3 regions of the Pulveribacter sp. genome follow, and region 1 is predicted to be linked to each of the others. Evidence: predicted binding sites of a transcription regulator. Region 1 holds the regulator's gene; each other region holds the start of a gene.

Evidence for each region. Region 1 encodes HrcA, which represses chaperone genes, less so after heat shock. Its sites were predicted from a motif close to TTAGCACTCNNNNNNNNNGAGTGCTAA; they were not measured.
Region 2: a site for HrcA is predicted at 1,403-1,429, ahead of groES (co-chaperone GroES). Genes of this name have one in related genera too.
Region 3: a site for HrcA is predicted at 1,851-1,877, ahead of rpoH (RNA polymerase sigma factor RpoH). Genes of this name have one in related genera too.

What each region holds. Positions count from the first base shown of each region.
Region 1 covers NZ_DAMATK010000001.1:1,030,609-1,033,882, reverse strand. Annotated here, with positions in the region: gene RT282_RS04825 (SPOR domain-containing protein) at 1-780, opposite strand, end outside; tRNA gene RT282_RS04820 (tRNA-Ile) at 903-979, opposite strand; gene hrcA (heat-inducible transcriptional repressor HrcA) at 1,017-2,021, opposite strand; gene RT282_RS04810 (NAD kinase) at 2,053-2,952, shown strand; gene recN (DNA repair protein RecN) at 2,955-3,274, shown strand, end outside.
Region 2 covers NZ_DAMATK010000001.1:825,481-828,754, forward strand. Annotated here, with positions in the region: gene groL (chaperonin GroEL) at 1-918, opposite strand, end outside; gene groES (co-chaperone GroES) at 1,018-1,308, opposite strand; gene RT282_RS03840 (DUF2304 domain-containing protein) at 1,655-2,038, shown strand; gene RT282_RS03845 (mannose-1-phosphate guanylyltransferase/mannose-6-phosphate isomerase) at 2,038-3,274, shown strand, end outside.
Region 3 covers NZ_DAMATK010000004.1:231,644-234,917, reverse strand. Annotated here, with positions in the region: gene RT282_RS13625 (3'-5' exonuclease) at 1-987, shown strand, start outside; gene rpoH (RNA polymerase sigma factor RpoH) at 1,912-2,841, shown strand; gene RT282_RS13615 (Bug family tripartite tricarboxylate transporter substrate binding protein) at 2,969-3,274, shown strand, end outside.

The DNA.
Region 1 (3,274 bases):
TGCCAGTGCATCGGCCTGCGGTGCGCCCTCTAGAGGTGCGGCGGCAAGCGCCGGCTCTGCGGCAGCCGCCTCTTCAGCCACCGGTTTCTCCGCAGCCGGCGCATCGACAGCGGCTGAAGGCGCGGCTCGCGGTTCGGCCTTCGGCAAGGCTACGGGCGGCGGGGTCGATGTTTGGCGCAGCGCCTGCTCGCGCTGCGGTCCCAGCAGGTAGAGCGTGGCAACCGCCGTCGCCAGCAGTGCCAGGGCCGCGCCGCCAGTCGCCACGGCGGCCAGGCGCGCCCGGCTGGCCGCGCGCCGCTCCAGCAGGCCCATGGCCTCCAACATGGTCGGCGCAGCCTCGACGGCGGCGGCAATGTTCCGCTGTACCTGCCGGTGCACCAGCGCGTCGCCGTACAACCCAGGCACGGCAAAGGCCAGCAGCGCCAAAGCCAGCATCAGCCCCGCCAGCACCGGCGCCGGCAGCGCCCGCCCGCCCGCCGCCAGGGCGCCCAGCAGCAGGGCCAGCACCAGCAGCCCGGCCAGATAGGCCAGCAGCGCGCCCCACAGCCGCCGGAAGACCATCCAGCCCAGCGTGCAGAAAGCTGCGGCGCTGTTCCAGCCGGGCAGCACACGCTCGGTGGCATCCATGCGCGCGAAGGCGGCGAGGTAGTGCTCCGCGGAGCCCACCGGCCCCAGCGCCGCCCGGTACAGCGCCACCGTCATGCTGGTCGGCGCCGCCATGCTCCCCGGCGCGCCGCCGGAGTGCGTCGCGTAGGCGGCCTGGGCTGTGCTGGCGTGCATGCGCGGCATTCTGGCATGCACCCCATCCGGGTAAATAGGGTTAGCAAGGAGGCCGGATTGGCGGCAGAAAAAAGCAAAAGCCCGCCATCTGTGGTTCGATGGCGGGCTCTTTCTGTCCGGCTTGGTAGGGCGTGCTGGGCTCGAACCAGCGACCAAGGGATTATGAGTCCCCTGCTCTGACCAACTGAGCTAACGCCCCGGAGGCGCCGTTCACGGCGGGCGCTATTGTAAGGGGCTCACTTGCGGTGGCTCAGGGCGTTGGAGACCAGCTTGGAGGTGATGTCCACGATCTGGATCATGCGGTCGTAGGCCATGCGCGTGGGGCCGATCACGCCCAGCGTGCCCACCACCTGGCCGTCCACCTCGTAGGGCGCGCTGACCACCGACAGCTCCTCGAACGGCACCACCTGGCTTTCACCGCCGATGAAGATGCGCACGCCCTCGGCGCGGCTGGAGATGTCCAGCAGGCGCAGGATCTGGGTCTTTTGCTCGAACAGGTCGAAGGCGCGGCGCAGGTGGCCCATGTCGCTGGAGAAGTCGCTCACCGACAGCAAATTGCGCTCGCCGGAGATCACCACCTCTTCGCGCGACTCGCTCATGGCCTCGGTACCGGCGCTCACCGCTGCCTGCATCAGGTCGGCGATCTCGCCGCGCAGCTGCTCGACCTCGCCCTTCAGGCGCTCGCGCACCTGCTCCATGGCCAGGCCGGCGTAGTTGGAGTTCAGGAAGTTGGCGGCCTCCACCAGCTGCGACTGGGTGTAGTCCACCTCGGTGAAGATGACGCGGTTTTGCACGTCCCCGTCGGGCGAGACGATGATGACCAGCAGGCGCCGCTCGGACAGGCGCAAGAATTCGATGTGGCGAAACACCGACGCGCGCCGCGGCGCCATGACCACGCCGACGAACTGCGACAGGTTGGACAGCAGGTGCGCAGCGTTGGCGATCACCTTCTGCGGCTGCTCGGGCATCAGCTGCAGCGCCGGCAGCTCGCCCTTTTGCACCGTGAGCATGGTGTCCACGAACAGGCGGTAGCCCTTGGCGGTGGGAATGCGCCCGGCAGAGGTGTGGGGGCTGACGATCAGGCCCAGCTCCTCCAGGTCGGCCATCACGTTGCGGATGGTGGCCGGCGACAGGTCCAGCCCCGAAGCGCGCGACAGCGTGCGCGAACCGACGGGCTGGCCTTCGGAGATGTAGCGCTCTACCAGCGCCTTGAGCAGCACCTTGGCACGGTCATCCAGCATCACGTCATTTTAGTGATGTAATTTCCACCCAATGATGCCCATCTTCCGCCGCGTCGCAGTCATCGGCAAATACCAGCGCCCCCCAGCCGCAACGGCTGCCGAGGGTTCGCGCGAGGTCATCGACGGCATTGCGCAGTTCGTCCTTGCCCAGGGCTGCGAGCTGGCGCTGGAGGCCGAAACCGCCGCTCTGCTGGACCTGGGCGCTCGCTACCCCACGCTGGACGTGGAAGGTATTGGCCGCCAGTGCGACCTGTGTCTGGTGGTGGGTGGCGACGGCACCATGCTGGGCGTGGGCCGGCACCTGGCCAGCTACGGCACGCCGCTGGTGGGCATCAACCAGGGACGGCTGGGCTTCATCACCGACGTGCCGCTGGACAGCTACCAGGACGCCCTCACGCCCATCCTGCACGGCGAATACGAGGAAGACGTGCGCCCGCTCATGCAGGCCTGCGTGATGCGGGGCGGCGAATGCGTGTTCCAGGCGCTGGCGCTCAACGACGTGGTGGTCAACCGCGGCTCCACATCGGGCATGGTAGAGCTGCGCATCGAGGTGGATGGCGTCTTCGTCGCCAACCAGCGGGCAGACGGTCTGATCGTCGCCTCGCCCACCGGCTCCACGGCCTATGCGCTGTCTGCGGGCGGGCCCATGCTGCACCCGTCCATTCCCGGCTGGGTGCTGGTGCCGATTGCGCCGCACATGTTGTCCAACCGGCCCATCGTGCTGTCCGACGCCAGCGAGGTGGCGATCGAGGTGGTGGGCGGGCGCGACATCAGCGCCAATTTCGACATGCAGTCGCTGGCCTCGCTGCAGCACGGCGACCGCATCCTGGTGCGCCGCTCGGCGCACCGCGTGTGTTTTCTGCATCCGCGCGGCTGGAGCTACTTTGCCACCTTGCGCAAGAAGCTCCGCTGGAACGAGGGAGGTTCCTGACCATGGCCCTGAGGCGTATCGCGCTCTCGGACTTCGTGATCGTGCGCTCGCTGGAGCTGGACCTGCAGGCTGGCTTCACCGTCCTGACCGGCGAGACGGGCGCGGGCAAATCCATCCTGATCGACGCACTGCAGCTGCTGCTGGGCGCGCGCGCGGACACCGGCGTGATCCGCGAGGGCGCGCAGCGCACCGACATCAGCGCCGAGTTCGACGCCGATGGCCCGCCGGCACTGGCCGCCTGGCTGCACGAGGCCGGCATCCAGACCGAGGACACGCTGCTGCTGCGCCGCACCATCGACACTGCCGGCAAGAGCCGCGCCTG
Region 2 (3,274 bases), 210 kb from region 1:
GCCCACTTCCTCGGCGATCACCTTACCGCCCGTCAGGATGGCGATGTCTTCCAGCATGGCCTTGCGGCGGTCGCCGAAGCCAGGAGCCTTGACAGCCACAACCTTCAGGATGCCGCGGATGGTGTTCACCACCAGGGTCGCCAGGGCTTCGCCCTCGACTTCCTCGGCGATGATCAGCAGCGGACGGCCGGCCTTGGCAACCTGCTCCAGCGTGGGCAGCAGGTCACGGATGTTGCTGATCTTCTTGTCGAACAGCAGCACGAAGGGGTTGTCCAGGATCGCGGCCTGCTTCTCGGGGTTGTTGATGAAGTAGGGGCTCAGGTAGCCGCGGTCGAACTGCATGCCTTCCACGACGTCCAGCTCGTTGTCCAGGCTCTTGCCGTCTTCGACGGTGATCACGCCTTCCTTGCCGACCTTGTCCATGGCGTCGGCAATGATCTTGCCCACCGACTCGTCGGAGTTGGCCGAGATCGAACCCACCTGGGCGATTTCCTTGGAGGTGGTGGTGGCCTTGGACTGCTTCTTCAGCTGCTCGACCAGGGCGACGACGGCCTTGTCGATGCCGCGCTTCAGATCCATCGGGTTCAGGCCGGCGGCCACGTACTTGGAGCCTTCGCGCACGATGGACTGGGCCAGCACCGTGGCGGTGGTGGTGCCGTCACCGGCGATGTCGTTGGTCTTGGAGGCCACTTCCTTCACGAGCTGGGCGCCCATGTTCTGCAGCTTGTCCTTGAGCTCGATTTCCTTGGCCACGGACACGCCGTCCTTGGTCACCGTGGGGGCGCCGAACGAGCGCTCCAGCACCACGTTGCGGCCCTTGGGGCCCAGAGTCACCTTGACCGCGTTGGCCAGGATGTTCACGCCTTCAACCATGCGGGCGCGGGCTTCGCCGCCGAAAACTACGTCTTTTGCTGCCATGTTTGGCTCCTCAAGAATATGCGTCAAATCCGCTGCTAACGCTTGTCTGGCAAGCGCTGGCAGCTATGAAAATTGATAGGTCTGCGAGGTGGCGGAGAATTACTTCTCAACGACTGCGAACAGGTCGTCTTCCTTCATGACCAGCAGCTCCTCGCCGTGCAGCTTGACGGTCTGGCCGCTGTACTTGCCGAACAGCACGCGGTCGCCGACCTTGACGCCCATGGCAATGCGGTCGCCGTCCTCGTCCAGCTTGCCCGGGCCCACGGCCAGCACTTCACCCTGATCGGGCTTCTCGGCAGCGTTGTCGGGGATCACGATGCCCGAAGCGGTGGTGGTTTCGCTCTCGATACGCTTGACGATCACGCGATCGTGCAGGGGGCGAAGGTTCATGGCTCTCTCCTGTGAAGAAAAAGGGTTGCTGTAGAGGTCAAACAGTGCGCCCGCTGTGGAGGGCGGGCGCTTGGGGTGTCAGCCTACGGTGCTGCTAGCACTCGTCTGCTTCGAGTGCTAATGATACGGGTGTCTGAGACCTTTTCAAGGGCTTGGCCCCGAAATGCTCGCGTAAGCCGCGTTTGTACAATCCGCCCGGCGCCGCAGATCGTCTGGCCTGCGCGCCCCCTACACCCATTTCCATCTTTGCCACGGCTGCAGGCCAGCGGCGCTGCGCTGCAACCATGCGCCCGCGGCACACGCACAGCTTTGCGTCTGGCTTGTCTATGAGGAGCGCAAGCGTCCGATGGCTTCCTTGCAAATGACCACGGCCCTGCTCGGCATCGGGCTGGCGGTGCTGATCCTGTACCTCATCCGCCGCGACCATCTCTACTTGATGCACGGTCTGTTCTGGGTGGTGGTCGCAGGCGCCGCGGCTGTGCTGGGAGCGTGGCCTGGGCTGATCGACCGGTTGGCGCGCTGGACGGGTTTCAGCTACCCGCCAGCACTGCTACTGCTATTGGCGAGCATCGTGCTGCTGGTCAAGGCGCTGCACGCTGATATGGTCAACACTCGTATCGAGCGTGACGTGCGGCGGCTGAACCAGCGGTTGGCATTGTTGGAGGCAGACCTTGAGAGCCTGCGCCAGGAGGCTGCCGAAGAACTCGCCCCTCATACGAAGCGACCGTAATGCTGTTGCCTGTCATTCTGTCTGGCGGCTCTGGCACCCGCCTGTGGCCCCTGTCGCGCAAGAACCATCCTAAGCAATTCTTGGCGCTGAACGGAAGCCGAACCATGCTGCAGCAGACGGCTCGACGGTTGCAGGCTCTGTCGACCTCTGTTCCACAGGCACCAGCCCCTGTGCTGGTGTGCAATGAAGAACATCGGTTCTTAGCAGCGGGGCAGTTGATGGAAGCTGGTATCCACCATGCTGCCATTCTGTTGGAGCCTTCTGCTCGCAATACGGCGCCGGCACTCACCTTGGCTGCGCTGTTTGCCACTGCAAATGGTGAAGACCCCGTGATGCTGGCCATGCCTGCAGACCATGTGATAGAAGATTTGCCCGCTTTTCAAGCAGCCGTGCAGACAGCCTATAAGGTCGCGTGCCTGGGAGAGATCGTCACTTTTGGCGTGGTGCCCCAATATCCCGAAACTGGCTATGGCTATATCCAATACCGCCCTGCGCATGGCCAAGAGATATTCGCGGTTGAGGGGTTTTCTGAAAAGCCTAGCCATGCAGTGGCACAGCAGTATCTGGAGTCAGGTACCTATCTGTGGAACAGCGGAATTTTCATGCTGCGCGCCAGCACCTGGGTTCAAGCCATGGGGCGCACCCGGAACGACATTCTTCAGGCCTGTCGGGCTGCCATGCAGGCGGCACGGCAGGATCTGGACTTCATCCGGCCGGATGCCGCAGCATTTAACGATTGCCCGCCAGACTCCATCGACTACGCCGTTATGGAGAAACTGCCGGCCCATCCAGAATGGGGTATTGCGGCCCGTGTAGTACCCCTGCAGGCGGGCTGGTCCGACGTTGGCGCATGGGACGCGTTCTGGAGCGTGAGTGACCGCGATCCCCAAGGCAACGCATTGGTAGGTGAATCGGTGTTGCACCATGGCTGTCGCGACTCCCTGCTGATGTCCAGTAGCCGCCTGGTGGCAGGGGTGGGGCTGCAAAACCTTATCGTGGTCGAAACTCCCGACGCTGTCTTGGTCGCCGACAAGCGCTGTACCCAAGAGGTCAAGCACGTGGTAGCTCGCTTGGTACGCGGTAGTGACCAGACCTTGGCGCAACAGCACCGCAAGGTGCACCGGCCCTGGGGCTGGTACGACCGTATCGATGGCGGTGAACGTTTCCAGGTCAAGCGCATCGTTGTTAACCCCGGGGCCAGCTTGAGCCTGCAAATGCACCGGCATCGCGCCGAGC
Region 3 (3,274 bases), on a different contig from region 1:
AGCGGCACCTACGAAGAGTTTCGTGAAACCAGTCGCCTCGAAGAGAAAGAGTGCCTGCTCTACGTTGCGCTTTCACGTGCGAAGGACCGCCTGGTCCTGTATGCCGCAGCGGCGAACAAGAGCGGGAACGCACGCAAGGAATCGGAGTACCTGGGCCGCTTGGGTGAAGGGCTTGTTCGGCGTCCGATCACGCCAGAGCGGCAACTTCCTGACGCGCCTGAAGACGCCACTGTACCGCTTCAAGTCGAGGGACCGCTGCGGTTCGATGTGCACCAGGTCGAATTGTTCATACGCTGCCCGCGGCGATTCTTCTACACGCACATCCTGCAGACCGGCGGGAAGCGCGCCGTCACGGCCTTCATGCAGATGCATGAATGTGTCCGGAAGTTGTTCAAGAAGGTCGTGAAGGGCGAACTCACCTCCACCGGTACCCATCTGCGAGAGGACGTCTGCCAGGCCCTGACGGAAGAAGGCCTCGGTGAACATGGGTACTTCGAGCACTACACGCAGTTCGCCGTCGCCATGATCGAGTACTTCGCGTCGACGCGCAGGGGCTATGAGGCGCGAGAGCCGCAGGCATTGCACGTCAGCTATGCTGGGGAAGAGATTGTGGTGACGCCGGACGACGTGCTTGTTGCAGCGGACGGCAGGATCACGCTGCGCCGGGTCTCGACCGGCCACAGCCGCGGTGAAGACGCCAAGTCCATCAGCGCGGCCGCATTTCTGGCAGCTGCCGGTGAGGCTTTCCCGGGCGCGACGGTCGAACTGGTCTACTTGGCTGACAGGAGTTCGACTGCGCTCGCTCTCAAGTCCAAGGAAATGGACACGCGGCGAAGGAACATGGAGTCACACCTGCGAACCATTCGAGCAGGTGCATTCCAAGCCAAGCCTTCAGCTTTCAGCTGCCCCAATTGCCCGGCGCTGTTCATTTGTGGACCCGTGCCTTCGGGGTCGTTGACGTTCAGACGCGATGCTAAGCAGGTATAGCGAAAGCGAGGTGTACACGCTGGGTCACCTCGACAGCAGCTCCGCTGCGTTCGCACCTCCGAATTTCGTTCGCTCAAGGATCGGCTCTGCCGACAAAATCTCGGACGCAAAGCGCACCGCTCTGCGTGTTGGGCCGCTGCGTCACAAAAGAGTCACCTGCGGACGACGGGAGTTTTTTGGCCCCTCGCTGGCATTTTTCCATCTATGGGGCGCGGTGGCTCAATGACCGCAATTGCGCCAAGCCCGTGAACTCGGCGCTCACACGCGAGCGACTGCAATCGCTGCACAGCGGCAGTCCGAGGCGTCAGGCTCAGTGGATGTAACAGGTCGTGAGCAGCCCCTCACGACTGTTCCTGTAACGCGCGCATTTGGCCGCAGTAACTGGCCGTCTCATCTGTGAGCAGTCACGGTCATGAGCAAGCTGCTCGCGACGCAGGGCCACGTGGACACGTGGTTAGTCTTTTTGGCGCGGTGACCACGCAGATCGCAACCATGACATGTTGAGGTTCGTAATCGCAAGGTGCAGAAGTGCACCAATGGCAACCATATGAACCCGAGTTGCCCGACAAGCAGTCCGTCCGGACTAGCGTCAACGTAGTGGGCTAGCCCGGCCTACGAAGCCCCCAGAGCCAAAGCAGCCAGCGATGCCTAGGAGCATTCTTGAATTTTGCTCAAAATTCAAGCAAAGCTCTGCTCATAAAACTGAGCATCTGAGAGAAAACCTATTGAAATTCATAGAGTTAGCGGTGCCACAACATGCGTCAGAAGTACAAAACTCAATGAAAAAAGTACAAAACTCAGCGGAAATCGACAACAGCGTCAAGATGCTCTTCCCTCCTACGCCATTGCAGGAACTTATGGCCTTAGCACTCTCTCTAACTGAGTGCTAATATGAGATTCAAGTTACATGAAAGGACATCTGTCATGACCCTCCAGACTGCCCCTTCCGCGACCTCGCTGGCGCCCGTCAGCGCCTGGGCCCTGGTGCCACCGCTGGGGAATCTGGACGCCTACATCTCTGCCGCCAACCGCATCCCCCTGCTGACGCAGGAGGAGGAGCAGCGCTATGCGCGCCAGCTGCGGGAGGACGGCGACGTGGACGCGGCCGGCCGGCTGGTGCTGTCGCACCTGCGGCTGGTGGTGTCGATCTCGCGCCAGTACCTCGGCTACGGTTTGCCGCACGGCGACCTGATCCAGGAAGGCAATGTGGGCCTGATGAAGGCCGTCAAGCGCTTCGACCCCGACCAGGGCGTGCGCCTGGTCAGCTATGCCATGCACTGGATCAAGGCCGAGATTCACGAGTACATCCTGAAGAACTGGCGCATGGTCAAGGTGGCCACCACCAAGGCGCAGCGCAAACTGTTCTTCAATCTGCGCTCCATGAAGCAGGGTTTCAAGGCCGACGCGTCCGACACCCACCGCGACACCCTGTCCGAGCAGGAAATCGACCTGATGGCCGAGCAGCTGAACGTCAAGCGCGAGGACGTGATCGAGATGGAGACCCGCCTGTCCGGCGGCGACGTGCTGCTGGACCCTGCGCCCAGCGACGATGGCGAGCACGCCTTCGGCCCCATCGCCTACCTGGCGGACGCGGCGCACGAGCCCACGGCCATGATCGAGTCGCGCCAGCGCGACGAGCTGGCCACCGACGGCATCGCCACGGCGCTGGACAGCCTGGACGCGCGCAGCCGCCGCATCGTCGAGCAGCGCTGGCTGCACGTGAACGACGACGGCTCGGGCGGCATGACGCTGCACCAGCTGGCCGCCGAGTATGGCGTGAGCGCCGAGCGCATCCGCCAAATCGAGGTGGCAGCCATGAAGAAGATGCGCAAGGCGCTGGCCGAGTACGCCTGACCTTCGCACCCGCTCACTCGCCCGGCTGCAGCCGGGCGGATAATCCAAGGCGCGCTGCCCTCCCGGGCGGCGCGCTTTTTTCATGCCCGCGGCCTCTGCTGCGCCGCGTGCCGCACCATTACAGGAGATGCATCCCATGACCGCTCGCCGCCGCCTGCTTGCCCTGGCCGCCCTCGCCCTCGCGCCTGCCTTGGGCATCGCCCAGGGCACCGCCACCCCTGGCTGGCCGGCTAAAACGGTGCGCATCGTCGTGGGCTTTCCGCCCGGCTCCTCGCCCGACCTGACGGCGCGTACCTTTGCCGAGCCGCTGTCGCAGGCCCTGGGCCAGCCGGTCATCGTGGAGAACAAGGTCGGCGCGGGCGGCAACATCGGCGCCGACGCCGTAGCCAAGGCGACGGATGGCCACACCATCGGACTGTTCATCAACGGCAAC